One region of the Streptomyces sp. NPDC104096 genome, then DNA from elsewhere that is predicted to be linked to it. Evidence: riboswitches for the same ligand, from Rfam matches in the RefSeq annotation. Region 1 holds a riboswitch; each other region holds the start of a gene.
What was found. A riboswitch is a leader RNA that binds a small molecule or an ion and turns the genes downstream of it on or off. The one in region 1 is predicted to bind S-adenosylmethionine.
Positions count from the first base shown of each region.

Region 2: linked by a shared signal. The riboswitch ahead of ACZ60B_RS36065 (putative leader peptide) and the one ahead of thrC (threonine synthase) in region 1 are both predicted to bind S-adenosylmethionine.
Region 3: linked by a shared signal. The riboswitch ahead of ACZ60B_RS07750 (aminotransferase class V-fold PLP-dependent enzyme) and the one ahead of thrC (threonine synthase) in region 1 are both predicted to bind S-adenosylmethionine.
Region 4: linked by a shared signal. The riboswitch ahead of ACZ60B_RS21355 (ABC transporter substrate-binding protein) and the one ahead of thrC (threonine synthase) in region 1 are both predicted to bind S-adenosylmethionine.

Region 1 covers NZ_JBVJMD010000021.1:108,347-115,488, forward strand. The annotation lists gene otsB (trehalose-phosphatase) at 1-358, shown strand, start outside; gene ACZ60B_RS22345 (alpha,alpha-trehalose-phosphate synthase (UDP-forming)) at 447-1,904, opposite strand; gene ACZ60B_RS22350 (glucosyl-3-phosphoglycerate synthase) at 2,012-2,956, opposite strand; SAM riboswitch class I at 3,145-3,285, shown strand; gene thrC (threonine synthase) at 3,303-4,586, shown strand; gene ACZ60B_RS22360 (MoaD/ThiS family protein) at 4,583-4,858, shown strand; gene ACZ60B_RS22365 (cold-shock protein) at 5,289-5,495, shown strand; gene groL (chaperonin GroEL) at 5,833-7,142, shown strand, end outside.
Region 2 covers NZ_JBVJMD010000059.1:7,680-14,821, forward strand. The annotation lists gene ACZ60B_RS36055 (ABC transporter permease) at 1-768, opposite strand, end outside; gene ACZ60B_RS36060 (ABC transporter substrate-binding protein) at 773-2,392, opposite strand; gene ACZ60B_RS36065 (putative leader peptide) at 2,641-2,757, opposite strand; SAM riboswitch class IV at 2,792-2,905, opposite strand; gene ACZ60B_RS36070 (DUF1684 domain-containing protein) at 3,008-3,832, opposite strand; gene ACZ60B_RS36075 (LLM class F420-dependent oxidoreductase) at 3,933-4,856, opposite strand; gene ACZ60B_RS36080 (sulfite oxidase) at 5,268-6,542, shown strand; gene metX (homoserine O-acetyltransferase MetX) at 6,598-7,142, opposite strand, start outside.
Region 3 covers NZ_JBVJMD010000005.1:33,948-41,089, forward strand. The annotation lists gene qcrA (cytochrome bc1 complex Rieske iron-sulfur subunit) at 1-586, shown strand, start outside; gene qcrB (cytochrome bc1 complex cytochrome b subunit) at 583-2,220, shown strand; gene trpD (anthranilate phosphoribosyltransferase) at 2,343-3,407, shown strand; SAM riboswitch class IV at 3,542-3,658, shown strand; gene ACZ60B_RS07750 (aminotransferase class V-fold PLP-dependent enzyme) at 3,839-5,200, shown strand; gene ACZ60B_RS07755 (Lrp/AsnC family transcriptional regulator) at 5,333-5,614, opposite strand; gene ACZ60B_RS07760 (rhomboid family intramembrane serine protease) at 5,698-6,426, opposite strand; gene ACZ60B_RS07765 (hypothetical protein) at 6,590-6,829, shown strand; gene ACZ60B_RS07770 (NYN domain-containing protein) at 6,866-7,142, shown strand, end outside.
Region 4 covers NZ_JBVJMD010000020.1:45,264-52,405, reverse strand. The annotation lists gene ACZ60B_RS21360 (ABC transporter permease) at 1-40, opposite strand, end outside; gene ACZ60B_RS21355 (ABC transporter substrate-binding protein) at 37-1,686, opposite strand; SAM riboswitch class IV at 2,001-2,110, opposite strand; gene ACZ60B_RS21350 (transporter substrate-binding domain-containing protein) at 2,813-3,838, shown strand; gene ACZ60B_RS21345 (MFS transporter) at 3,869-5,185, shown strand; gene ACZ60B_RS21340 (LLM class flavin-dependent oxidoreductase) at 5,270-6,106, shown strand; gene ACZ60B_RS21335 (nucleoside deaminase) at 6,136-6,684, shown strand; gene ACZ60B_RS21330 (cupin domain-containing protein) at 6,816-7,142, opposite strand, start outside.

The sequences.
Region 1 (7,142 bases):
GGCCGCCTTCGAGGCGCTGCGCGCCCCCCTCGCCCGGCTCGCCGCCCGCCACGGCCTGATCGTCGAGCCCGGCCGCATGGTCCTCGAACTGCGGCCGCCGGGCATGGACAAGGGCGTCGCCCTCACGGAGTACGTCCGCGAGATCGGCGCCGGGGCCGTCCTCTACGCCGGTGACGACCTCGGCGACCTCCCCGCCTTCGCCGCCGTCGACAAACTCCGCTCCGAGGGCGTCCCCGGCCTCCTGGTGTGCAGCGGAAGCGACGAGGTGGCGGCCCTGCGGGAACGGTCGGACCTGGTGGTCGACGGCCCCGAGGGGGTCGTGGACCTGCTGCGCGCCCTGGCGGCCCGGCTCGGCTGACCACCCGGCGAGGCCGGCCGCCCGGGACGGTCGGCCTTCAGCCGCACAGGACTCTCAGCCGCACAGGACTCTCACCCGCGCAGGGCTCTCACCCGCGCAGGGCGTTCAACTGGTCCAGGAACCACTGGGCCGGCGGCAGCGCGGTCGCCGCGGCGGCCAGCCGCTTCGTGCGCTCCGCCCGCTCGTGCACCGGCATCACCAGCGCCTCGTGCAGCGCCCGCGCCGTCCCGGTCACGTCGTACGGATTGACGGTGATCGCGTCCTCGCCCAGCTCCTCGTACGCCCCCGCCTCCCGCGACAGCACCAGCGCGCACCCCTCGTCGGAGACGACCGGCACCTCCTTGGCGACCAGGTTCATGCCGTCCCGGATCGGGTTCACCAGGGCCACGTCGGCCAGCCGGTACGCGGCCAGCGAGCGCGCGAAGTCGTCCTTCACGTGCAGCACGACCGGCGTCCAGCCCGGCGTCCCGTACCCGGCGTTGATCTCGTCGGCGAGCCGCCGCACCTCGGCGGTGTACTCACGGTAGACGGCGAGGTCCTGCCGGGAGGGGTAGGCGAAGGCGACGTGCACGACCCGCTCCCGCCACTCGGGGTGGTCGTCGAGCAGCTGCCGGTACGCCAGCAGACCGCGCACGATGTTCTTCGACAGCTCGGTCCGGTCCACCCGCACGACCGACCTGCGGCCCTCGCCGATCTCCGCCCGCAGCGCCGCCATCCGCTCGCCGACGTCGGCCCGGTGGGCGCGCTCGCGCAGGAAGTCGGCGTCGGCGCCGAGGCCGTGCACGCCGATCGCCGTGGTGCGCGGCGCGCCGCCGCCGGGCGGTGTGTGCCCGATCGTCCCGAACGGCCCGTCGTCCGTCCGGGCCGGGCGGATCCGCTCACGGTCCACCTCGCCGGCGCAGTCCATGAAGGCGCCCGCCCACCGGTGGGTGAGGAAGCCCAGCCGGTCCGCGCCGAGCATGCCCCGCACGATCTGCTCGCGGATGTCGTCCGGCAGCATCCGGAAGTAGTCCGCCGGCGCCCACGGGGTGTGCGAGAAATGGCCGATGCGCAGGTCGGGGCGGAGTTCGCGGAGCATGCCCGGCACCAGCGTCAGGTGGTAGTCCTGGACGACCGCCGTCGCCCCCTCGGCCGCCTCCTCGGCGAGCGCCTCGGCGAACGCGCGGTTGTACCTCTCGTACGACGCCCACCGACGCCGGAACTCCGCGTCGAAGACCGGCTCCAGCGGGGTCTGGTACAGCATGTGGTGGACGAACCAGAGCACCGAGTTGGCGATGCCGTTGTAGGCGTCGGCGTGCACGTCGGCCGGGATGTCCAGCATCCGCACGCCCGGCTCGCCCGTGCCGCGCCGCACCGCCTCGCGGTCGTCGTCGGACAGGGTGGAGCACACCCACAGCGCCCCGGTGTCGGGCCCGATGGCCGACAGGCCCGAGACCAGCCCGCCGCCGCCCCTGCGGGCGTGCAGCGAGCCGTCCTCGCGCACCTCGTACGAAACCGGGCCGCGGTTGGACGCGACCAGCACCTCAGCAGCGTGCGTGGAAGCCATACGCCTCAACCTAGCCCGGCCCGGAAACGCTCAAACGTACGGAAGGCCCGCGACAGTCCGGAACCATTTGTATACGGCCCCCTGGAGAACATCACCACACGCATCCGTCAGGCCACCTTGCGTGACGCGTACTCGGCGATCTCGGCCATCGGCGGCCGCTCCTCCGTGTCCACGGAGTAGGTGCGCGGCTCGAAGCCGTCCCGGCCCCGCTCGAACTGGGTGAGGGAGGGCCGGATCAGATGCCCGCGGGCCATCCGCAGCTGCGCGGTGCGGTAGATGGCGGCGGCCATCCGGCCCAGTGCCTGTCCGTCCTGGTGGCGGTGCTTGCGCACCCCGACGTCCACCTGGGCGAGCGCGTCGAGGCCCACCAGGTGCAGCGAGTCGACCAGCATGCCCAGCTCCACCCCGTACCCGACCGGGAAGGGCAGCTGTTCCAGCAGGGAGCGCCGGGCCGCGTACTCGCCGCCGAGCGGCTGTACGAAGCCGGCCAGCTGCGGCCAGTGCATGTTCAGCAGCGGGCGGGCCATCAGCTCGGTGACCCGGCCGCCCTGGCCGGCCGCCCCGCCGAGCGGGCGGTCGTACATGGCCTTGACCAGGTCGACGTCCGGATCGGTGAGCAGCGGGCCCACGATGCCGGAGACGAAGTCGGAGGAGAACTCCCTGAGGTCGGCGTCGACGAAGCAGACGATGTCCCCGCCGGTGACCAGCAGGGACCGCCACAGCACCTCGCCCTTGCCGGGCACGGCCGGGATGCGGGGCAGGATGGCGTCGCGGTGGACGACCCGGGCGCCCGCGGCCGCGGCCACCGCCGAGGTGCGGTCGGTGGATCCCGAGTCGACGACGACGATCTCGTCGACGAGCGGGACCTGCTGCATCAGGTCGTGCCGGATCACGGCGACGATGTCGCCGACCGTCTCCTCCTCGTTGAGCGCGGGCAGGACGACGGAGACCGACTGGCCCCGGGCGCGTTTCGCGGCGAGGATCTTGTGGAGCGGGCGGTCGTTGACGGACCAGGAGCGGGTGCTCAGCCAGCGCTCGACTTCTTCCAGCACAGCGGCGGCTCCTTCTGCGTTCTGCGTGCTCGCGGCGGGTGGGAGTGCCCGCCGCGACAGCGGTCGACGGTCACGGGCATCTCGCGGTTCGGACGACTCTCTCAACTGTCGGGGCCTTCGGTTACAGTCTTGAACAACGCGGATGACCATCGCATGTCCAGGGTGGCCGACCGCTGAAAACTTCATACCGCTCATCCAGAGGGGCAGAGGGATACGGCCCGATGAAGCCCCGGCAACCCTCCAGTCGGTTTCTCGTGCACGCGAGGCTCCCGGCTCGGGAAGGTGCCAAATCCGTCTCACGGCGAAGTGCGTCGTGAGGAAGATGAGGAGAAAGGGCCTCGCCTCCATGGCTGCGCAGACTGCTGTAAGCACCACGAACCCCGTCGATCTGGGCTCCGCCGCGGCGCTCTCCTGCCGCGAGTGCGGACACCGGGTGCCGCTCGGCCCGGTCTTCGCCTGCGAGGAGTGTTTCGGCCCGCTCGAGATCGCCTACGACTTCTCGCGGTACGAGACCGAGGAGCTGCGCAAGCGGATCGAAGCGGGACCCGCGAACATCTGGCGCTACGCGCCGCTGCTGCCCGTCCCCGCGGACGTGGCGGACAAGCCCAACATCAACCCCGGCTGGACCCAGCTCGTCAAGGCCGACAACCTGGCCCGCGAACTCGGTGTCACCGGCGGGCTGTACGTCAAGGACGACTCCGGCAACCCGACGCACTCCTTCAAGGACCGGGTCGTCGCCCAGGCCCTGGAGGCCGCGCGCGCCTTCGGCTTCACCACCCTGTCCTGCTCCTCCACCGGCAACCTGGCCGGTGCCGTCGGCGCCGCCGCCGCCCGCGCCGGTCTGCGCTCCTGTGTGTTCATCCCGCACGACCTGGAGCAGGGCAAGGTCGTCATGGCCGCGATCTACGGCGGTGAACTCGTCGGCATCGAGGGCAACTACGACGACGTGAACCGTTTCTGCTCCGAGCTGATCGGCGACCCGGCGGGCGAGGGCTGGGGCTTCGTCAACGTCAACCTGCGGCCGTACTACGCGGAGGGTTCCAAGACCCTGGCGTACGAGATCTGCGAGCAGCTCGGCTGGCGGCTGCCCGACCAGCTGGTCGTCCCGATCGCCTCGGGCTCCCAGCTCACGAAGATCGACAAGGGGCTCCAGGAGCTGATCAGGCTCGGCCTCGTCGAGGACCGGCCGTACAAGATCTTCGGCGCCCAGGCGGAGGGCTGCTCGCCGGTGTCCGTGGCCTACAAGGCCGGCCATGACGTCGTACGGCCCCAGAAGCCGAACACCATCGCCAAGTCCCTCGCCATCGGCAACCCGGCCGACGGGCCGTACGTCCTCGACATCGCGCGCCGCACGGGCGGTGCCGTGGAGGACGTGACGGACGAGCAGATCGTGGACGCGATCAAGCTGCTGGCGCGGACCGAGGGGATCTTCGCCGAGACGGCGGGCGGCGTGACGGTGGGCGTGACCCGCAAGCTCATCGAGAGCGGCCTGCTCGACCCGAGCCTGACGACCGTCGTGCTGAATACCGGTGACGGCCTGAAGACCCTCGACGCGGTGGCAGGCACCGGTCTGACCGCCACCATCCGCCCGAACCTGGACTCCTTCCGAGAGGCTGGCCTCGCATCATGAGCGTCAACGTCCGCATCCCCACCATCCTGCGCACCTACACCGGCGGCGCCGCGGAGGTGAGCGCCGAGGGCGCGACCCTCGCCGAGGTCATCTCCGACCTGGAGAAGAACCACACCGGCATCGCGGCCCGCGTCCTGGACGACCAGGGCAAGCTGCGCCGGTTCGTCAACGTGTACGTGAACGACGACGACGTCCGCTTCGAGCAGGGTCTTGAGACGGCGACCCCGGACGGCGCCGGCGTCTCCATCATTCCGGCGGTCGCCGGAGGCTGATCATTACCTTCGGTAACCTCGGTTACCGAGCGTTCATCGAATTGCCCCCTCCGCGAGAGAAGCGGAGGGGGCAATTCTGTGTGATTGAGCGCGGTAGAGTTGGGGAACCCGCTCCCGATTCCGGGGTTTGCGACCTTCACCACCTGCCGCACGGGCGACGAGAAGTAGCCAAAGTGGGCAGGTCTTTTGCGCCTTTCGCTCCCTATGCCTGGCCCAACTTGCCCTGAAATGCGGCGAATTGCAGGCGTTCCGCAGGTCCGTCGTGCCCGGATTTCTCGTCCGATTGACCTGTTGCAGACGGCAGTTGGACAGATACATTCAGCCGCGGTCGACGCGTTCCGGCGCACGCCCCCGTCCCATGGGGGGTGAGGTCTGACCCGGATCCGCGAAGTGCGGATCTGTGCAAGGGCCAGTAATAGGGGAGTTAGGCATGGCTCAGGGCACCGTCAAGTGGTTCAACGCGGAGAAGGGGTACGGCTTCATCGCGGTCGACGGTGGTGCGGACGTGTTCGTCCACTACAGCGCGATCCAGATGGACGGGTACCGCACCCTGGAAGAGGGCCAGCGGGTCGATTTCGAGATCTCGCAGGGTCAGAAGGGGCCGCAGGCGGACATGGTCCGCCTGGCGACCGGCTGAAGCACGCGCCGACTTATTGCAGCGACGTTCTTCTGTTCTTCGTCGAAGGGCTCGCACCCCATGGGGTGCGAGCCCTTCGGCATGTCCGGGTGCCGCCGCCCGGGACCTGCGGATCACCCGGAGGCGCTCGCACTCGTCAACCGGAGGCGCTTGCACTCGGCAGGGGCGAGTGCTAATCATTGCGTTAGCACTCTGAAGGTGAGAGTGACAACGAAGGATCGGGTCGGTGAGGCCCGCAGGCCGGGTGGGGCAAGGAACCACGAGGCGTGCGAGCCGTCCGTCGCGGGCGCCAGCACGGTCCGGAGCAATCCACCCCAGTCCGGGAGGACCACTTCACATGGCCAAGATCATCGCGTTCGACGAGGAGGCACGGCGCGGCCTCGAGCGCGGCATGAACCAGCTCGCGGACGCCGTGAAGGTGACGCTCGGCCCCAAGGGCCGCAACGTCGTCCTCGAGAAGAAGTGGGGCGCCCCCACGATCACCAACGATGGTGTCTCCATCGCCAAGGAGATCGAGCTCGAGGACCCGTACGAGAAGATCGGCGCCGAGCTGGTCAAGGAAGTCGCCAAGAAGACGGACGACGTCGCCGGTGACGGTACGACCACCGCGACCGTCCTCGCCCAGGCGCTCGTCCGCGAGGGTCTGCGCAACGTCGCCGCGGGTGCCAACCCGATGGCCCTCAAGCGCGGCATCGAGAAGGCCGTCGAGGCCGTCTCCGGCGCCCTGCTCGAGCAGGCGAAGGATGTCGAGACCAAGGAGCAGATCGCTTCCACGGCCTCCATCTCCGCCGCCGACACCCAGATCGGCGAGCTCATCGCCGAGGCGATGGACAAGGTCGGCAAGGAAGGCGTCATCACCGTCGAGGAGTCCCAGACCTTCGGTCTGGAGCTGGAGCTCACCGAGGGTATGCGCTTCGACAAGGGCTACATCTCGGCGTACTTCGCCACCGACATGGAGCGTATGGAGGCGTCGCTCGACGACCCGTACATCCTGATCGCGAACTCCAAGATCGGTTCCGTCAAGGACCTGCTCCCGCTCCTGGAGAAGGTCATGCAGTCGGGCAAGCCGCTGCTGATCATCGCCGAGGACGTCGAGGGCGAGGCCCTGTCGACCCTGGTCGTCAACAAGATCCGCGGCACCTTCAAGTCCGTCGCCGTCAAGGCCCCGGGCTTCGGTGACCGCCGCAAGGCGATGCTGAACGACATCGCCATCCTCACCGGCGGCGAGGTGATCTCCGAGGAGGTCGGCCTCAAGCTGGAGAACGCGACCCTGGACCTCCTGGGCCGCGCCCGCAAGGTCGTCATCACCAAGGACGAGACCACGATCGTGGACGGGGCCGGCTCCGCCGACCAGGTCCAGGGCCGGGTCAACCAGATCCGCGCCGAGATCGAGAACTCGGACTCGGACTACGACCGCGAGAAGCTCCAGGAGCGCCTGGCGAAGCTGGCCGGCGGCGTGGCCGTCATCAAGGCCGGTGCCGCCACCGAGGTCGAGCTCAAGGAGCGCAAGCACCGCATCGAGGACGCCGTCCGCAACGCGAAGGCGGCCGTCGAGGAGGGCATCGTCGCCGGTGGCGGCGTGGCCCTGCTCCAGGCCTCCGCGGTGTTCGAGAAGCTCGAGCTCTCGGGTGACGAGGCGACCGGCGC
Region 2 (7,142 bases), on a different contig from region 1:
CGTCTCGACGACGACCGAACCGGCGATCAGCTGCCCCACCAGCAGGCCGACGACCGTCAGCGCAGGCAGGGAGGCGTTGCGCAGCGCGTGCCGCAGATGGACCCGCCACCGGCCCGCGCCCTTGGCGCGGGCGGTCTCCACATACGCCTGGTCGAGCGCGGTGAGCAGGCTCTTGGCCAGCACCTGCGCGATCTGGGCGCCGGTCGGGACCGCCAGCGTCAGCGCCGGCAGCACCAACCCGCTCGGCCCGTCGTTGCCGAACGCGGGGAACCAGCGCAGACGGAAGGAGAACACCTCGACGAGCAGCAGCCCCACCCAGAACGTCGGGACCGACACCCCCAGCGGCGGCAGCGACAGCAGCAGCTGCCGCAGCCGACGCCGCGTGGTGTACGTCGCGGCCACCGCCAGTCCGCCGCCGAGGACCACCGCGAACAGCAGCGCTGTCGCGGTCAGTTGGAGGGTCTGTGGCAGAGCGTCGGCCAGGGTCGAGGCGACCGGTCGGCCGGTGCCGACCGAGTCGCCGAAGTCCCCGCGCACCGCCCGGCCGAGATACTCGGCGTACTGCGCGAGCACCGGCTTGTCGAAGCCGTACTCGTGCCGCAGCGCGGCGATCTGCCGGGGATCGACCTGCCCCGAGTCCATTCCGGCACCGGCCATCGCCGTGACCGGGTCGCCCGGCAGGTAGTCCAGCACCAGGAACGACACGGTGTACGCCGCCCACAGCACCCCGACCGCCTGCGCGAGCCGTTTGAGCACATAGCCGCGCACGGGGTCAGCCGATCCAGGTGTCGTGCAGCTGGATCCGGCTGGAGGCGTCGAAGGCGAGGTCGTGCACCTTCGTGGACACGCCCAGCTGGGTCTGCAGCTCCACCACCGGCACGTTGTAGGCGTCGCGCACGATCGACTGTTGTGCCTGGGCCACCAGCCGGCTGCGCTCGGCCGGGTCGCTGGTCGCGGCCTGTGCGGACAGCGCCGTGTCCAGGCTGCCTGCCGGTACGCGGTAGAAGTTGGCCAGCTTCGTGGAGAAGGTGCTGCGCAGGATGTCGGGGTCGGCGCGGGTGATGTTGCTCCAGATCACGTCGTATTCGCCCGACTGCTGTATCGGCGACAACTGGGTGAGCTGGAGCTGCCGGAGGGTCACCTGGACGCCGACGGACTTCAGTTGCTGCTGTATCAGCTCCAACGCGGGCTGGTTCGTGGCCGCGTTGGGAACCCAGTCGATGGTCAGGCTCAGCTTCCGCCCGTCCTTGACGCGGATGCCGTCGCCACCCACCTGCCAACCGGCCTCTTCCAGCAGGGACTTCGCCTTGGCCGCGTCGAAGGCGAGATCCGGGGCGAGGTCGGTGTAGTCGGGCGTGGTGTGTGCGAGGACGCTGGTGGCCGCCCGGGTGCCGGTGGGGAAGACGGTGTCGGCGATCTGCTTCCGGTCGACGGCGGACAGGATCGCCCGGCGGACCCTGATGTCCTTCAGGACCGGCCGCGCGTTGTTGAGGGCGAGTCCGAAGACGATGCCGGGGTTGGCCCGCCGCTGGAGGGCGACCTGGCCGCCCTTGAGCGCCGCCTCGTCGGCCCGGCCCACGCTGCCGATGGCGTCCACCTGACCGGACCGGAGACTGCCGGCGCGTACGCCCGCCTCCGGTACGACCTTGAACACCACCCGGTCCAGATACGCCTCGCCCCGCTTGTTCCACCGCGAGGATCCCCAGGCGTAGCCAGGGCGTCTGGTCAGGGTGACCGACTGGTTCTGCACGTACTGTTTCAGCACGAACGGTCCGGACCCGATCACCCCGTCACTGCACTTCTGCTGCGGTGACTTCGTCACGCTCGCCGAGGACTCGATCCCCAGCGAATGTGTGGAAGTCGCTTGCAGGAACTGGGCGTTGGGCTGTTGGAAGGTGACCTTGACGGTGAGCGGGTCGACCACCGTGGTGCTTTCGACACCGCTCAGATAGCCCTCGGCCAGAGTCCCCAGGACACCGAGCTTCGGCACCGCGTCGAAGTTGTCCTTGACCACCTGGGCGGTCAGCGGGGACCCGTCGCTGAAGGTGACACCGGAGCGCAGATGGAAGGTGAAGGCGGTCGAGTCGGCGCTGATGTCCCAGCTCTTCGCCAGCCACGGCACGATCTTGCCGGTACTGGGATCCTGGTCCGTCAGGGAGTCCACGATCTGGCGCACCGAGTAGATCGTGTCGTTGCTGCCGACCTGCTGGGGATCCACGCAGCCGGCGTCCGAACCCACGGCGAAGGTCAGGGTGCCGCCGGACCGCGGCTTGCCGCCTCCTGTGCCGGAGCCGTCGGTGCCCGACCCGCAGGCGGTCAGCAGCACGCCGGTGGTGAGCAGGGCGGTGAGCGTTGCCCATCGGGGAGTTCTGAAATCCGGTAGTGCTCTCACGAGAGGTTCTCCTCTATGCGTCGCCCGGCATGGAGCACCGCACGAGGCACGACCGCGCACAGGCGCGCGGTCCCGGTCGGCGCGATGCCGATGACGGGGAAGTGCCCTGCGGACAGGGGCTGGGCGGAAAGCGGATCAGGAAGATCAGGAAGATCAGCAGGAAACGGGGGATATCGACCGCTGATGGGTGTGACGGATGTCGACCGTCGGCGAGGAAGGTCGCCGAAGCCCGGCCGCGGGAAGGGCCGTCAGGCCTGACAGAGGCAGCTGGTCGAGCGCTTCAGATCGATGTGGCGTCGGCGCGCCAGCCGGGAGAACACCATGGCGACCAGGGAGGAGGCGGCAGGGCCACCATCGCGTCGCATCACGGTCCTCCACCTCGTCGGCCCTGAACACAGGGCCACGCGCTTGCGGGGATCGTCGCTGATCCCGCCGGGCTTTCACCTGGAGCACCCCGCCGCGCGGGAGGGTTGCCGGTCAGCGAGCCAGGGCTTGACGCTGACACTCAATGCCGTTCTTGATCGTACGGAGCGGTTCCGACGTACGTCAATGCCGCGACCGGACGCTCCCGCGGCGACGTGGGGACGGCCGCGGTCACGCCCGGAAGGTCATGGTTCAGGAACCGCCGCGCTCGCGCGGGATCTTCTGGCCCGCCTCGATCGCCACCTTCAGCCGGTTCTCCGCCGGCGGCAGCGGGCAGGTGGCCAGGTCCGTGTAGGCGCACGGCAGGTTCGTGGCCCGGTTGAAGTCCAGGACGACCGTGCCGTCGGCGGCGGGCCGTTCGACGGACAGGGTCCGGCTCGCTGTGTAGGTGGTGACCCCGGCGGTCGCGTCGGTGAACAGCACGGTCAACCGGCCCTGACCGGCCCCGGGGAACGCGGTGAGCGACAGTCGGTGCCCGTCCAGCTCGAACTCGATCCTGCCGGGCGCGTCGTACACGTGCTCCAGGCCCTCGACCACGGCGCCCACGGTGGTGGGCCGCGGCTCGTCGAAGGGGACGTAACGGCCCGTCACGGTCCAGCGCGGGTCGGGGGCGTAGGCCGGTGTCCCGGTGAAGGCCGTGCGCAGCGGCGCGTCCGGGTGCCGGGGGCGCACGATGTCATGACCGCCCCGCTTGGCGACCTCGATGACGGCGTCCTTCCAGACCGCGTCGACGCCACCGCGTTCGGGCAGTACGCCGAAGCGGTGCTCACCGCTCACCGGCTTCCCGTCGACGACCAGTTCCTCACCGTCGTCGAGCGTGACGACGACCCCGTCGGGGCCGGTGTGCCAGGTGCCGGGCGCGTCGGTGAAACGCTGCGGCCGGTCGTCGAGCCAGTGCAGGCCGGTGATCGCCAGGAACCCGTGCGGGCCGGAGAGCCGGGCCTCTTGTTCGCGGTACCACTCCAGCCACTGTTCGGTGAAGGCACGCAGGTCTGCCGTGGTCGCCTCGGTGGTCATCAAATCTCCTTCGGTGTACGGGGGTTCGCCCTCGTGCGGGGATGCGGGGATGCAGGGACGGGGATGCGGGGGCTCTGTGGGTCCGGTGGATCCGACGGGCTCAGGCGGCCAGTTCGCCGAGGAGTGCCCAGGTACGGCGCCGGTCCGCCGCTCCCGCGATCTCGGTGCCCGAGAACACGACCTCGGTCGCGCCGGCGTCGCGGTAGCGCCGTACCTCGGCCTCGACCGTCTTCTCGTCGCCGATCACGGCCAGGTCCGCGGCGCGACGGCCGCCGGAGAGCTCGATGACCCGGGCGTAGGACGGGACCTGTTCGTAGAACGCGAGGTCCTCGGTGACCTTCGCGCGCACCGCGTCGACGTCGGCCGTGACCACGCCGGGCACCAGCGCCACGACCCGGGGCGCGGGCCGTCCGGCGGCATCGGCCGCGGCGGTCAGGGCGGGCACGATGTGTTCCGAGAGGGCGCGCGGTCCCGCGAGGTAGGGCAGGATCCCGTCCGCCAGCTCGCCGCTGACCCGCAGCGCCTGCGGGCCCATCGCGGCGACGAGCAACGGGACACCGGACTCCGCGCCCGGTACGCGCGCGGGGATCGGGGTGGTGGCGGTGAGCAGCTCGCCGTGGAAGTCGGCCGTGCCGGTCTCGGTCAACTGGCGCAGTGCGGTGAGGAATTCGCGCAGCCGGGCGATGGGCCGCCGGAACGGCAGGCCGAAGCCGGTCTCCGTCAGCAGTTTCGTGCCCAGGGCCAGTCCGAGGTGGTAGCGGCCGTGGGTGGCGGCCTGGGCGGTCTGGGCCTGACTGGAGACCGGCAGGGGGTGCCGGCCGAAGACGGGGATCGCGGAGGTGCCCACCTGTAGTTCCGGTACCGCGCGCCCGACGATCGCGGCGAGCTGGGGTGAGTCCGCGCCGAAACTCTGGCCGAACCACACGGACCGCAGCCCGGCGGACGCGGCCTCCTCGGCCAGTCGCACACTGGCGTCGACCTGGTTCTGCGCATCGGATGCGTTGAGTGCTACGCCAACAGTCATGTCAATGGAACGGGTGGTCGGTGAGCCCGCATTCCTGTCGTGTGTGACGGCTGTATGTCATTCGTGTGAGGCGCCGCCGCCCGGCCCGCCGGTCGGGTGCGGGGCGCGGCAGCCACGCCGACGGACCCGCCAGGACGTGCGGTTCACCGGCCCGACGGCTCCGTTGACGCCTTCCGCCCCGCGTGCTTACATCCCGCCATGCCGTTGTCGGAGCCGCTGACCCGCCGTCGCGCCGTGGACCTCGTCCGCGTGGCCGCCGCGCTGTGTCGGACGACCGGCTGATCCCGCGCTGCCGCCAACCTCCTTCCAGGACAAGCCGGTCGGGCGTACATCGGCCCGTCCGGGGGCTGCCCGCGCCGACTCGCGCCGTGCCCTCTCGTTCGTCCCGCCCCGTCATGACGAGGACCCGCCATGCCTTCACCCACCCCGGCCGACCGACACCACGAAACCGAGTACGACCGCCGCAGACTGCGCCAGTGGCTCGCAGGTGAGGCCAGAGCCGACGGCGTCACCCGCCGTCGGCTGCTCACCCTCCTCACCGCGACCGCCTCCGCGACCGCGCTCGGTGCCGTACAGCCCGCCCGCGCCGCCGACCGGACGATCGTCAAGCCGCTGCCCGCCGAGTGGTTCATCGAGCGCGGCACCAACGCCGAGACCCGCTGGGAGGCACTGCGCGGAACCGGCCACCACACCCCGAACGAACTGTTCTTCGTACGCAACCACACCGCCACCCCCGTCCTGGACGCCGACGACTGGCGGCTACGGCTGTGGGGGAGCGGATTGCGCGGCAGCCCGGGGGAGGACCGGCCGGTGGAGTTCGGGTACGACGATCTGCGCGCGCTGCCGGCCGTCACCCGGACCGCCTTCGTCGAATGCGCCGGGAACGGCCGCTCCTACTACACGACGCAACAAGGGGATACGGTCACCGGCACCCCGTGGACCCTCGGAGCGATCGGCGTCGCGCGCTGGCGCGGGGTGCGCCTGGCCGACGTGCTGCGCAGGGCCGGGCTGTCCGCTCGGGCCGTGGACGTGCAGCCGCGCGGTCTGGACGCCGAGTACGTCAGCGGCGGCGAGAGCCTGGGCCGGGTACGCCGGCCGCTGCCGTTGGCCAAGGCCCTGGACGACGTACTGCTCGCGTACGAGATGAACGGCGACCCGCTCCCGTACGATCACGGCCATCCGGTACGGGTGCTGGTGCCTTCATGGGTGGGGATCGCGTCGATCAAGTGGGTCGGCGACATCGAGGTGTCCGCACAGCCGCTGTTCTCGCCCTGGAACACCACCTTCTACCGGCTGTTCGGCTCCACCTACCCCGAGAACGGCAGCGCGCCGCTCACCCGGCAGACCACGAAGAGCGCCTTCGAGCTGGCGAGCGGGGCCACGTTCACGGCCGGCCGCAGACACGTGCTGCACGGCCGGTCGTGGTCGGGGGCGGGAGCCGTCGCCGAGGTCGACGTCAGTACCGACGGCGGTACCACCTGGCGGCGTGCCCGGCTGCACGACCGGCCCCGGGCCGGCACCTGGACCCGCTGGTCCCTCGGCTGGCAGCCCGACACACCCGGCCCCACCCACCTGCTGGCCCGCGCCACGGACACGGCCGGCCGCACCCAGCCGGACACCGCCGTGCCGAACACGCAGGGGTACCTGTTCGGAGCGGCGGTACGGCATCCGGTGAGCGTGGTGTGACAGGGGGCGGTTCCGGGCGGAGTCCGTGGCGTCGAAGGCCGGAGACGGCGGACGGTCACGGCCCACTGCGCCCGGCGCCCTTTCGGGGAAGGAGCTCGCCCACGAGGTCGGCGACCTGCGCCACCTCGATGAGGAAGCCGTCATGGCCGTGGGGGGATTCGATCAGCCGGAGGTTGTCGGCGGTGGGGATGCCGGCCGCCAGTTCCGCCTGTTGAGCCGCTGGGTAGAGGCGGTCGGAATCGACCCCCGCCACGAGGGTGGGGGCGGTCACCCGGCGCAGGGCGGCGCGCACGCCACCGCGGCCCCGGCCGATGTCGTGGCTGTTCATGGCCTCGGACAGCACGACGTAGCTGCCCGCGTCGAAGCGGCGTACCAGCTTGGCGGCGTGATGGTCGAGGTAGGACTCGACCTGGTACCGGCCGCCGTCCCAGGGGTCCTCCGGGCCCTGGGGCGTACGTCCGAAGCGGACCTGGAGTTCCGGCTCGCTGCGGTAGGTGACGTGGGCGAGCCGCCGGGCCAGGCCGAGTCCGGTGTGCGGGCCGCGGCCGGTGTCGTGGTAGTGGCCTCCGAGCCAGTTCCGGTCGGCGCGGACGGCGCGCA
Region 3 (7,142 bases), on a different contig from region 1:
CGGCCGTCGCAAGCTGATCCGCAACACGATGTTCGGTGCGCTGGCGCTGTTCCCGCTCTCCGGCGTCGTCCTCCTGCGCGACCTCGGTCCGCTGCCCGAGGACAAGATGCGCCACACCATGTGGTCCAAGGGCAAGCTCCTCGTCAACATGAACACGAACCAGCCGCTGCGCGCTTCGGACGTGGCCGTCGGTTCGCTCACCTTCGTCAAGCCCGAGGGCCTGGAGGAGACGGACGAGGAGTTCCAGAACGAGATCGCCAAGGCGGCCGTGATGATCGTCCGGCTCCAGCCGGACGACATCAAGGACAAGCAAGAGCTCGAGTGGTCGCACGACGGCATCGTCGCGTACTCGAAGATCTGCACCCACGTCGGTTGCCCGATCTCCCTGTACGAGCAGCAGACGCACCACGTGCTGTGCCCCTGCCACCAGTCCACCTTCGACCTGTCCGACGGCGCCCGGGTGATCTTCGGTCCCGCCGGTCACGCCCTGCCGCAGCTGCGCATCGGCGTGAACCCCGAGGGCTACCTCGAGGCGCTCGGCGACTTCGCAGAGCCCGTCGGTCCTGCATTCTGGGAGCGCGGATGAGCACTACGACCACCACCGAGTCCCGCTCGCGCGGGAAGGCGCCGGCCGGCGAGCGGATCGCCGACTGGGCCGACGGCCGGCTGGGGATCTACTCCCTGGCCAAGGCCAACATGCGCAAGATCTTCCCCGACCACTGGTCGTTCATGCTGGGTGAGGTCTGCCTCTACAGCTTCCTGATCATCATCCTCACGGGTGTGTATCTGACGCTGTTCTTCCACCCCTCGATGAACGAGGTGGTGTACCACGGCAGCTACGTCCCGCTCCAGGGACAGCTGATGTCCGAGGCGTTCAGCTCGACCCTGCACATCTCCTTCGAGGTGCGCGGTGGTCTGCTCATCCGGCAGATCCACCACTGGGCGGCGCTGATCTTCCTCGCCGGCATGTTCGTGCACATGATGCGCGTGTTCTTCACCGGCGCGTTCCGCAAGCCGCGTGAGATCAACTGGCTGTTCGGCTTCCTGCTGTTCGTCCTGGGCATGTTCACCGGCTTCACCGGTTACTCGCTCCCGGACGACCTGCTCTCCGGCACCGGTGTCCGCTTCACCGAGGGCGCGATCCTGTCCATGCCGATCGTCGGCACGTACATCTCGTTCTTCCTCTTCGGCGGGGAGTTCCCGGGCCACGACTTCGTGGCGCGGTTCTACTCGATCCACATCCTGTTGCTGCCGGGCATCATGCTCGGCCTGGTCGTGGGCCACCTGATCCTGGTCTTCTACCACAAGCACACGCAGTTCGCGGGCCCCGGCAAGAGCAACAAGAACGTCGTCGGCATGCCGCTGCTGCCGGTCTACATGGCCAAGGCCGGAGGCTTCTTCTTCCTGGTCTTCGGTGCCATCGCGGCCATCGCGGCGATCGCGCAGATCAACCCGATCTGGGCCATCGGCCCCTACCGTCCGGACCAGGTGTCGACCGGCGCCCAGCCCGACTGGTACATGGGCTTCGCCGAGGGTCTGATCCGCTACATGCCGGGCTGGGAGATCAACATCTGGGGCCACACGCTGGTCCTGGGCGTGTTCATCCCGCTGGTCCTCTTCGGTGTCGTGCTCGCCGCGCTCGCGCTGTACCCGTTCATCGAGTCCTGGATCACCGGCGACAAGCGCGAGCACCACATCCTGGACCGCCCGCGCAACGCGCCGACCCGTACGGCCCTGGGCACCGCCTGGGTCACGATGTACATGATCACGCTGGTCGGCGGTGGCAACGACCTGTGGGCCACCCACTTCCACCTGTCGATCAACTCGATCACCTGGTTCGTCCGGATCTTCTTCTTCGTCGGACCGGTCATCGCGTTCATCGTCACCAAGCGGATCTGCCTCGGCCTCCAGCGCCGGGACCGGGACAAGGTGCTGCACGGTCGCGAGACCGGCACCATCAAGCGCCTGCCGCACGGTGAGTTCATCGAGATCCACGAGCCGCTCAGCCAGGAGCAGCTGCACACCCTCACCGCGCACGAGCAGTACCAGCCGCTCGAACTCGGCCCGACGGTCGACGAGAACGGTGTCGAGCGCAAGCTGAAGGGCTCGCAGAAGCTGCGCGCCAAGATCAGCAAGGCGTACTTCGACGAGGACAGCCAGATCGAGAAGCCGACTGTCGACGAGTACAAGGAGATCACGAGCGGCCACGGCCACCACTGATCGCTGCGCTCGCCACGCGCACACAAGGACCCCGTCCGGTCTTCGGACGGGGTCCTTCGCCGTGTCCGGCGCTGGATAGGCTGTAGTCGAGTCTGTACGTGTCTACGAACCAGGAGCGGCTGATGAGCGCTGTGACCCCCGCTGGAGGCGACACCGCGGCGGGCCGTTCCTGGCCCGCGGTACTGAACGGTCTGCTGGAGGGCCGCGACCAGAGCGCCGCGAGCACCGCCTGGGCGATGGACCGGATCATGCGCGGCGAGGCCACCGACGCGCAGATCGCCGGGTTCGCGGTGGCACTGCGGGCCAAGGGCGAGACCGTCCAGGAGATCACGGGTCTGGTCGAGGCGATGTACGCGCACGCCAATGTGATCCAGGTGCCGGGCGACACCGTCGACATCGTGGGCACCGGCGGCGACGGCGCGAAGACGGTGAACATCTCCACGATGTCCTCGATCGTCATCGCGGGCACCGGCGCCAAGGTCGTCAAGCACGGCAACCGGGCCGCCTCGTCGGCGTCGGGCGCCTCGGACGTCCTGGAGAAGCTCGGGGTCAACCTCGAACTGACCCCGAAGCGGGTGGCGGAGGTCGCCGAGGAGGCCGGGATCACCTTCTGCTTCGCGGTGAAGTTCCACCCGGCCCTGCGCCATGTGGCGGCCGCCCGTGGCCAGTTGGGCATCCGGACGGTGTTCAACTTCCTGGGCCCGCTGACCAATCCGGCGAAGGTGCGCGCGCAGGCGGTCGGCGTCGCCGACGCCCGGGTGGCGCCGATCATCGCGGGTGTCTTCGCCGAGCGCGGCAACTCCTCGCTGGTGTTCCGCGGCGACGACGGCCTGGACGAGCTGACCACGACCGCCACCTCGCGGGTGTGGGTCGTACGGGGGGGCCGGGTGACGGAGGAGGCCTTCGACCCGAGGGACGTCGGCATCGAACCGGTGCCGGTGGAGGCGCTGCGCGGTGCCGACGCCTCGTACAACGCGGATGTGGCGCGGCGGCTGCTGAACGGCGAGGGCGGCCCGGTGCGGGACGCCGTGCTGCTGAACTCCGCGGCGGCGCTGGTGGCGCTGCGGCCGGGCTCCGGGACGCTGGCCGAGCAGCTGCGCGCCGGCATGGACCGGGCGGCGGAGTCGATCGACTCCGGCGCGGCCCGGCGGACGCTGGAGCGCTGGGTGGCCGTCAGCAACGCCTGATCCTCCCTCCCCGGCCGCGTGCGGCGCGGCCGGGCGAGGCGGCGCGGGGCCCGGCCCGGGGAGCGGGGCGAGGCGCGGTCCAGGATGCGGACCGCGCCTTGCGCTTCACAGGCCGTGTGGCAGGATGACGAACAGGTCATGAGTGACAGTCATGAGGCCCCGGCCGACTGTCCGGCAACCCTCCGTCCGTGGCGGGGTGCCCCGGGTGAGGACCAGGTCGTAGGCAGCGAGGTCTACGGCAAGCGCGGACCCCTCGACGGCTCCTGAACGAGCCCAGCACCAGGGGTCCTGGTCATCGAGGGAGCCACCCGTGAGCAAGCGAATGCGCTAGGGCGTAGAGCCCCGCCTCCGCACACCCCATTCTCCTTTCTCCGCGCTCGAGCCCGTGTGCTCGCGTGGTGATTCCGCCTTGCCGCTCACGGGAGTTCCCCATGTCCGTCTCCACCGCTGCCTCCGCCCAGACCGTTTGTGCCCCGCTGGCCGTTCTGGGCCGTGATGTCACCGTTCCGCTCGTCACGGGCGGCGAAGTCACCTATGCCGCGCTCGACTACGCGGCCAGCGCCCCCGCCCTCCAGCGCGTCTGGGACGACGTGGCGGCGTACGCCCCGTACTACGGCAGCGTCCACCGCGGCGCCGGCTACCTCTCGCAGCTGTCCACGGACCTCTTCGAGAACGCCCGCCGGACGGTCGCGGAGTTCCTCGACTGCCGCACCGGCGACCAGGTGGTCTTCACCCGGTCCACCACCGACTCCCTCAACCTGCTGGCGGCCGCGCTCCCGGCCGGCTGCGAGGTCTTCGTGTTCGAGACCGAGCACCACGCCTCGCTGCTGCCCTGGCAGGACGCCCGGGTCACCTACCTCGACGCCCCGCGCACCCCGCAACAGGCCGTCGAGACCCTGGAACGCGCCCTGGCCGACCGCGACCCGTACGGCCCGGCCCTGGTCTGCGTCACCGGTGCCTCGAACGTCACGGGCGAGCTGTGGCCGGTCCGCGAGCTGGCGGCGGCGGCCCACGCGCACGGCGCCCGGATCGTCCTGGACGCCGCCCAGCTGGCCCCGCACCACCCGGTCTCGGTCCGCGACCTCGACGTCGACTGGGTCGCCTTCTCCGGCCACAAGCTGTACGCGCCGTTCGGCTCCGGGGTCCTGGCCGGCCGCGCCGACTGGCTGCGCGAGGCCGAGCCGTACCTGGCCGGCGGCGGCGCGAGCCGACGGGTCACCCGGCGCGCGGACGGGGGAGTGGACGTGGAGTGGCACGACAGCGCCGCCCGTCACGAGGCCGGCTCGCCGAACGTGATCGGCGCCTACTCCATCGCCTCCGCCTGCAAGGCCCTCACCGAGGCGGGCTTCGACACGCTCGTCGCCCGTGAGCTGCACCTGATCGACACCGTCCGGGCGGGCCTCGCCGAGGTGCCCGAGGTGCGGGTCCTCTCCCTCTTCGGCGACGACGCCCCGCGGGTCGGGGTGATCTCCTTCGTGGTGGAGGGCTGGAACAGCTCCCACTTCGCGGCCGCCCTCTCCGCCGAGTACGGGATCGGCGTCCGCGACGGCCTCTTCTGCGCCCACCCGCTGGTGCGCACCCTGCTGGGCAGCGACCCGGGCAGCCAGGGCGAGTGCGGCGCGCCCGAGGCGGCGCCGGGCGAGAAGTCCCTCAACGCCATCCGGGTGAGCTTCGGCGCGGGCACGCCGGACGAGCACGTGGAGCGCTTCGTGACCGCGGTGCGGGAACTGGTCAGGGACGGCGCGAAGTGGCGCTACCGGACCGAGGACGGCCGCTGCGTGCCCGCGGTCTGACCGGGCCCGTTGCGCGGCGCCGTCGTGGCCGGTCGCGCGGTCCCCGCGCCCCTGAGGCCGCCTGCGGGCAGGCGCGATCGAGGGGCGCGGGGAACCGCGCGCCCGGCCCTCACCGGTCCGCGGGGGAGGGGCTCAGCTGTCGAGACCGATCGCGAACGCCGCCTCCAGGTCGTGCTGGGAGTAGGTGCGGAACGCGACGTGCGTGTCCGTGCCCTCGACGCCGGGGATCTTGCTGATCCGGCCCGGGATGACCTCCGCCAGGTCCTCGTGGCGGACCACCCGCACCATCGCGATCAGGTCGTAGGTGCCCGTGACGGAGAAGACCTCGCTGACGGAGTCCAGCGCGGCGATCGATTCCGCGATCTCGGGGATCCGGTCCACGCTGGTCTTGATAAGGACGATCGCGGTGATCACGGTTGGTTCTCTCTCTCGGCCGGGGCCCTCACTCTATGACGTGATCCCGGACCCACCAAGGCCGCGGCGGCCGGTCGGGCCGGTCAGCCGCCGTCGCCCGTGGCGGGCCTGACCTGCCGGGCCGGGCCGCGGCTGCGGCCGAACCGCAGCCACGCGTATGCGAAGCCCGCGCCGAAGCCCACCAGGTGGGCGAGGTAGGCCACGCCGGGGCCCTGGGTGGCCCGGCCCGCCGCCACCCACTGCAGGGCCGCCCAGAAGGGCAGCACGACCCATGCCGGGAAGCGCAGCGGCAGGAAGAACAGGAACGGCAGGAGGCTGGTCACCCGCGCCCGGGGGAACAGGTACAGGAACGCGCCGAGGACCGCGGAGATCGCCCCGGAGGCGCCGACCAGCGACTGTTCGGAGCCGGCGTTGGCGGCCGCGTAGCCGAGCAGCGCCAGGTAGCCGCAGCCGACGTAGAAGAGGGTGAACTCCACTCGGCCCATCCGTTCCTCGGTCATCGCCCCGAAGACGTAGAGGAAGAGCATGTTGCCGAGGAGGTGGACCCAGCTGCCGTGGACGAACAGGGCGCTGGCCGGGGTCAGGACCTGCCCCGTGGCGTCCCGGAACAGTTCGGCGGGGACCACGCCCCAGTGGCGGAAGTAGGCCCGCTGGGCGGCCGACAGCGCGGCGCCGGTGCCGTACCCGGGATTGAAGCCGGAGGCCGGGCCGATCAGGAAGACCAGACAGCACAGGGCGATCAGCCCGTACGTCACGGGCGCCGACGGCTTCCGGATCGTGCCGCCCGTGGTTCCGTTCCAGTCGCTGATCATGAACACAGAGCATGACGTACGGGGACGCATCGGCACAGACCGCCTCGCCGCCGTGGATGGGTGGGCGGCGAGTACCCGCCAGGCCGTAGGGTTACGAGCCACATGTTCCGGGGAGAGCCCGGTGCATCACGGACAATGGACAGAAGGAAGGCGAACAGCCCTGATGACGGTTCCCCTGCCGACCGCCTCGACGCGGTGGCGCTGCACCCTCTGCGGCAACCTCACGCGTTTCGACGTGACCCGTTCGTCGAAGGTGGTGGAGTACGTCCATCTCGACCTCGCCGGTCAGCCCAGCGTGGAGGAGCGCGAGGTGGTCAGTGAGACGATCGAGTCGGTGCGTTGCCGCTGGTGCAACGCCGTCGACCAGGTGGAACTCGTGGACAGGCCGGGCGCCGGCTCCTGACGGGAGCGGCCCCGCACGGATATTGGGGTGTGACGGATGGTGGAGACCGCAGGCGGGGGGCCGGGCGACGGCGCCGCCGAGGTGCTCGACCGTCCGCTGCCCGACGGGGTGCGGCGCCGGGTCGTGCAGATCGTCTCGGACGGCTTCGGCGGGCTGGTCCTGGCCGAACTGCCCGCTCAGTTGCGGCAGTACGCCCGGTTCGCCCCGAATCGTCGGGCCAAGTTCGCGGGCAACGCCATGGCCGCGGCGCTGGAGACCGACGCGCTCTTCCGGCAGCGCATCGGCGAGAAGCTCAGGGAGGCGCAGCCCGAAC
Region 4 (7,142 bases), on a different contig from region 1:
TGCCGACAGCGCCGATGGTCTGCTGCGTCGGAGTGCTCACTTCGTCGCGAGTCCCGCCCAGCGGAACTGGTACGTGGCGTCCAGCTCGTCGGGCACGCCGCTGATGTCGCTGCGGGTGACGATGGCGGTGGAGCCCTGGAGCAGCGGCAGCAGCGGTACCTGGGCGGCGGCCTTGTCCTGCGCCTGCTGGATCAGCGTGGTGCGCTTGGCCGTGTCCGTCTCCGTCTCCTCCTTCTCGACCAGGGCGCGGACGGCGGGGTCGTCGTATCCGTTGGCGACCCAGCTGTTGGCCGAGTAGAAGGGCGAGAGGTAGTTGTCCGCGTCGAGGTAGTCGGCGTACCAGCCGAGCTGGTAGAGCGGGTAGAGGTGCTTGACGCGGTCCTTGCCGTACTGGGTCCACTCGGTGGACTGAAGGTTCACCTTGAACAGTCCGGTGGCCTCCAGCTGGGTCTTGACCAGCGCGTACTCGTCGGCCGACGAGGAGCCGTAGTGGTCGCTGTTGTACTGGAGGTCGAGCGTCACCGGGGCCTTGACCCGCGCCGCCTTCAGCCGGGCCGCCGCCGCGGCCTTGTCGGGGCCGCCCTTCTTGTCGCCGTAGCGCGACGTGAAGGAGGGGGTGGCGCCGGTCAGGCCGTCGGGGACGGAGGTGTAGAGCGGCTGGTAGGTGTTCTTGTAGACCTGCTGGGCGAGTTGGGAGCGGTCGACGGAGTCGGCGACGGCCTGGCGGACGGCGAGGGCCTTCTTCGGGTCGGCGTCCTTCGTCCTGGTGCCGTAGGGCTGGGTGGCGAAGTCGAAGACGAGGTAGCGGATGCCGTTGCCGGCACCGGTGTGGACCTTGACGCCCTTCTGCTTGGCGAGGTCGTCCAGGTCGGTGATGGTGAGGGTGCGGTAGACGGCGTCGAGGGCGCCCTGCTGGACGTCGAGCTTCAGGTTGCCGGCGTCGGCGTAGTACTTCAGCTGGACGTTCTTGGTCTTCGGCGTGCCCAGCTGCCCCTTGTAGCGCGCGTTGGCGGTGAACGACACCAGGGAGTTCTTGTCGTAGTCGGTGACGCCGTACGGCCCGCTCCACGGCTTGGCGGCGACGACGGACTTGTCGTCGAGGATCTTGTCCGCGGGGAAGACCTGCTCGTCCACGATGTAGCCCGCGGCCGTCGACAGGACCTTCGGGAAGAGGGTGTCGTTGGCCGACTTGAGGGTGAAGATGACGGTGGCAGGGTCCGGGGCAGCGACCGAGGCGAGGTTGTACAGCAGCGACGAAGGACCGTTCTGGTCGGCGATCTTCAGGTCCCGGTCGAAGCTGAACTTGACGTCCGAGGAGGTGAGTTCGTGGCCGTTGGCGAACTCGAGGCCCTTCTGGAGCGTGACCGTGTACTCCTTCGGCCCGGTCTGCTCGATCCCGGTGGCGAGGTCGGGTGAGACGTCCGCGGAGCCGTTCTTCTGGCTGAGCAGGGCCGCGTAGACCTCGCTCTCGACGGTGCCGGAGCCCGCGTCCCAGGAGCCGGCCGGGTCGATGCTGGTGACCTGGTCGGTGGTGCCGATGGTGAGGGCCTCGGCGGAGCTGGTGGTCTCGCCGTCCTTGCTGCTGGTGCAGCCGGTCAGCGCCACCAGGAACGCCGTGCCGAGGGAGATCGCGCCGAGACCGGACCGCAGGGGTCTGTTCGGTGTCGGGCCGTTGTGCAGTGCCATCAGGGGTCTCTGTTTCCGCAGCAGGGATGCGTGAGGCAGCCGTCGGCGCAGTCCTGCGCCGACGGCGGGCCGAATCACGTCAGAACGGGGGTGGGGTGTCACACGGTCAGGCCGGCGGGTCTACCGGCCCGGAACACGGCGAGGCGGCCGGCCGGAACACGGCCGGGCGGGCAGGCTCCGGGCCCGGAAAGGGCGGTTTCAGGCCTTACACAGACAGCTGGAGACCAGCAGCAGGTCGACATGGCGCCGGGAGCACAGCATCAAGGGCGTCGCCATGCCGTCCTCCCTGGTTCCGGCCCGCTGCGGGGCTGTGATGAGCGCACTTGCAGAAGGATGAGATCCGCCGAGCCTTCACCTGGGGCACCCCACTGCGTCGAGGGTTGCCGTCCGGCCAGCCAGGGCTTGATCACCGGAACTCGTAGCTCGGGCACACCGTAGAGCGGCTGTTCTTCCGGCGTCAAGACGCGCCGGGAAGGCGGCGACGCGGAGCGAACAGCAGGCACATAAAGGTGGATTGAGGCCTGACGCCTCGGCGGTGCGCTCCGGTCCCGTCCAGTGGACGCATGGTGGACGCCCTTGTCGGTGGTGTGCTTATATCCGGCCATGGAAACCACTGGCACGGCACACATGGTGCTGCTCGACCCGTTCTGGGTGAGCCGCCGCGCCGACCAGTTCGACGAGATCTGTTGCTGACCTCCGTCCCACGGCTCGTGACCTGGGCTCCGTTGTCGTACGGAGCCTGACCGGAGCGGGAACGGCGAGAGTCCGACCGCCGCACCGGATGAGGCCGCGGTTCCGCCGTGCCTGAGGGCGATCTCGCGAAGCCTTTCAGCCGGTTGAAGCAGCGCTCGTCGATGTGACGCGGAGGGTGGACCGGCCGGCCGTATGCCGGTCGTCGGCCTCCGTGGCCTCCTCGGGCGTGGCGGTTTCGTCTGCCGTCCGGTCTTCGCACCCGGCTGAACGAGTGGACCCCGTACGTCCTGAGCTGGATCGCGTACGTCCTGAGCTGGACCACGTGGTCCTGAGCAGAGTCGTCCGGTCCACCGCCTTCCCCTGCGTCCCCACGGCGCACCGACGATCTCCTTCCCCCACGCCACCACCTCCTCCCGAGCGACAAGGAACGGCCATGTCTACCCACGTCACCCGACGTAGCCTGATTCGCGGCATCACAGCGGCGACTGCTGTCGCCACTCTCGCCACCGGGCTCACCGCCTGTGGCGGGGACAGCGCCGCCGCCACCAAGACGGACGACGCCGTCTCCGGGAGTGTGACCATCGGTCAGCTCTCGCACGGCGCCGCCAAGGAGACCACGCTCAAGGTGTCCGAGGTCAAGTCGATCAGCGCCGAGCTGCCCGCGGCCGTCCGCAAGAGCGGCAAGCTGGTGATCGGCCACGGCGCTCTGCCCTCCGGCTCCGCCCCGCTCGAGTTCGTGGGTGACGACCAGAAGACCCTCACCGGATCCGAGACCGACATCGGCCGACTGGTCGCCGCGGTCCTGGGTCTCGAGCCGCAGAGCGAGAACTTCACCTGGGACAATCTCTTCATCGGCGTCGACAGCGGCAAGGTGGACGTGGCCTTCTCCAACGTCACCGACACCGAGGAACGCAAGACGAAGTACGAGTTCGCCTCCTACCGGCAGGACAACCTCGCGTTCGAGGTGCTGAAGACCAGCAAGTGGAGGTTCGACGGCAACTACCGGAACCTGGCGGGCAAGACGGTCGAGGTCGGGTCGGGCACCAACCAGGAGCGCATCCTCCTCGAGTGGCAGAAGAAGTTGCAGAGCGAGGGCAAGACGCTCACCGTCAAGCACTACCCGGACAACAACGGCGTCTACCAGGCGCTCAACAGCGGCAGGATCGACGCGCACTTCGGCCCCAACCCGACCATCTCCTACCACGTCACCCAGACCGCGAAGACGCCCGCGCCCACGGCCAACGCGGGCACGTTCTCCGGCGCCGGCGCGTCGCTCCAGGGCCTGATCGCGGCCACCTCGAAAAAGGGCAGCGGTCTCGCCGAGCCGATCGCCGACGCGATCAACTACCTGATCGAGAACGGTCAGTACGCCCAGTGGCTGGCCGCCTGGAACCTCTCCAACGAGGCCGTCGCCAAGTCCGAGGTGAACCCGCCCGGACTGCCGCTCGACAACTCCTGACATGACGGTGGTACGGCATGGGGGACGCGGGTGTCCGGGCGAGGTCAGGACCGGCGCGAGGAACGCCGCGGTGATCGCGGACGCCGCCGGGCCCGTCGGCACGGCCCGGCCGCGGTGATCACTCCGGCGGACTCGTCCGCGTCCACCGGCAGCGGTCCGGCGCCGTTCGCCAGGAGCCGCCGGACGGCGATCGCCGGCGCTCTGACCGCCGCGTTCGGCGGCTTCGCGGGCTTCAACCTGCTGCTCGGCGCGATGCCCGCGTACGCCGTCCGCTCCGGCACCGGACCGTCCGGCGCCGGAGCGCTCACCGCCACCATGATGGCGGCCACCCTGGTGGTCCAGCCCATCACGCCATGGCTGTTCGCACGGCTCGGGCGGCGGTGCTCGCTCGCCCTGAGCGGTGCGCTGCTCGGACTGCCGTGCCTGGTGCTGCCTGCTGCCTCCACGCCGGCGGCCCTGACCGGTCTGACAGCGGTACGCGGGCTGGGCTTCGGCGTGTTCGTCGTCGCCGGTGTCACCCTCACCGCCGAACTGTTCCCGTCCGGCAGCCGGGGGAGGGCGATCGGCTGGTACGGCGCTGTGGTCGGTGTCGCCGGCGTCCTGGGCGCTCCGCTGGGCGTCGCCCTGGCCCGGCGGGAGGCGTACCCGCTCGTCTTCGCCCTGGCGGCGGGCACGGCCGCACTGGTCCTGGCCGGTTCCTTCGGCTTGCCCCGTGCCGCCCGGTCCGCCCGCCCTGCCGAACCCCGCTCCGGCCGTCCGCGGACCGTGCGCGGAACCTGGCGGTCGCTGCGCCCCATGACCGGCCCACTCCTGGTGGAGACGGCCTCCACCACGGCGTACGGCGTCCTGTTCACCTTCCTGCCGCTGACCGCGTCGGCCGCGCCCCGGGCGCTGCTGGCCGCGCAGGCCGCCGCCGTGCTCTCCCGGCTCGGCGTCGGATGGCTCATCGACCGCCACGGAGGCCGTCAGGTGCTGCTGCCCGCCGCTCTGGTCACGGCGCTCGGCACGGCTGCGGGCGCGGCCTCTGACGAGCCGGCACTTCTGCTGACCGGTGCCGCCCTGTTCGGGGCGGGCTTCGGCGCCGTCCAGAACGCCACCCTGGTCCTCGCCCTGCGGGCGGCCGGTGACCGTCCCGGCGGCCTCGGAGCGGCCGGGGCCGCGTGGAACATCGCCTTCGACGGCGGTACCGGAATCGGCTCGCTCGCGGGTGGCCCCCTGCTCGCCGTCGGCGGCCCGTGCGCCCTCTATCCGGCGACGGCGGCCGTCCTTGCCGTATTCCTCCTCCTGGACCTGCGCACAGCGCGCCGAACGGATTCGAGGAATTGCGGGTCGTCGGGGAATGAATGACAGGCCGCCGCTCATCGGCCACGCGCATTACCGAAAGCCCGCTACAACTACGCACCGCTGTTGTGGAGTTGCTAGTGTTGGGACATGCGGATCGGTGTGAACGTCCCCAACTTCGGCCCGGGTGCGAACCCGGACAACCTGGCCCGCTGGGCCAGAACCACGGAGGGTCTCGGTTACGACCTGCTGATGCTTTCCGACCATGTGGCGATCACGCCGGATGTCGCCAGACAATATCCCGCCCCATTTTACGAACCTGTCACAACTCTCGCCTGGCTGGCCGGAATCACCAGCAGGATCGGCCTGGGGACGACGGTTCTCATCACGCCCTACCGGCACCCTCTGCTGGTCGCCCGAATGGCCGCCAACCTGCAACAACTCAGCGGCGGACGGCTGATTCTCGGTGTCGGTGTCGGCTGGGCACGCGAAGAGTTCGAGGCGCTGGGCGTCCCGTTCGAACGCCGCGGGGCGCTGACCGACGAACACCTGCACACCATAAGGGCCGCATGGGAGAACGAAGCGGACTATGGCTGCGGACAGATTCCGATCTGGGTCGGCGGCAACAGTGACGCCGCAATTCGGAGGGCCGTACGTCTCGGTGCTCCGTGGCATCCGCTGAGGTTCACGATGCCTTGGTTCAGGGATGCCTTGGACCGCCTCAAGCACAGTGCTGCCGAGGCCGGCCGGCCGGTGCCGGAATTGGCGCCGCGCATCTATCTGAAGGTCACGCAAAAACCGATCGACGACCCCGACCGCCGGGCCGGCGAGGGCACCCTCGAGCAGATTCTCGAGGACATCGAGGAGTTGCGCCGCGCCGGTGCCGAGACCGTGCTCCTCGACCCTTATCACGGGGACCCGGACGAGACCCTGCGGCCCGAAGCGGCGTGGCAGGCACTGGCCACCCTGGCCGCGCACCGCCCGTAGCCGACACGATCCAAGAGACGGAGTGAACAGTGGCCCTCCACGACCACGACCTTCCCGAGAGCGGCAGCGACCGCGCCACCACCGTCGGCGAGACCGACCTGCCCTATCTGCGCCGCTGCATCGAGCTGGCGGCCGAGGCGGTGGAGGCCGGTGACTGGCCGTTCGGGTCCGTGCTCGTCGACGCGGACGGCAAGATCCTTGCCGAGGACCGCAACCGTGAGACCAGCACGGGCGATCCGACCCGGCATCCGGAATTCGAACTCGCCCGCTGGGCCGCGACCCGTCTGTCGGCCGAGGAACGGGCCACGGCGACCGTGTACACCTCGGGTGAGCACTGCCCGATGTGCGCGGCCGCACACGGGTGGGCCGGACTGGGCCGTATCGTGTACGCGAGCTCGTCCCAGCAGGCCCGGGACTGGAAGGCCGAGTGGGGTGTACCCATCACCTCGCCCCTGAGCCCGCTGTCCGTCCAGGACGTTCTGCCCGGTGCCGTGGTGGCGGGTCCGGTCGCTGAACTCGCGGAGCAGGTGCGTCAGTTGCAGTGGCGCTTCCGCAACGGCGACAGCGCGGGCGACTGACGGCGGCACGACCAGCGGCACGACCGGCGGAACACACGGCGGTGCGTACCGCGGCACGACCGGCGGAACGTACGACAGGGCCTGGCAGCGACATCGCTGCCAGGCCCCGCTCGTTGCCTCCGTGCGCGGCGTCAGACCATGAACTGGTCGTACTTCGCCATGTGCTCCTGCAGTTCCTCCAGGCTGGGGTTGCGCCCGTTGGCGGTCAGGCGCCCCAGGCCGCGGAAGTAGTCCTCGCGGTTGTAGATCGGGTAGAACATGATCAGCAGCGTGGCGTCCTCGTTGCCCCGGTTCGTGAAGCCGTGCGGCTCGCCCTTGGGGACGAAGGCGAACGCGCCGGGCTCACCCACCACCTTGCGGTCGCCGATGGTGAACTCGATCTCGCCCTTCACCACGTAGAACATCTCGGTGGACTGCTTGTGGACGTGCGGGGCGGCGCCACTCGCCTCGGGAGCCAT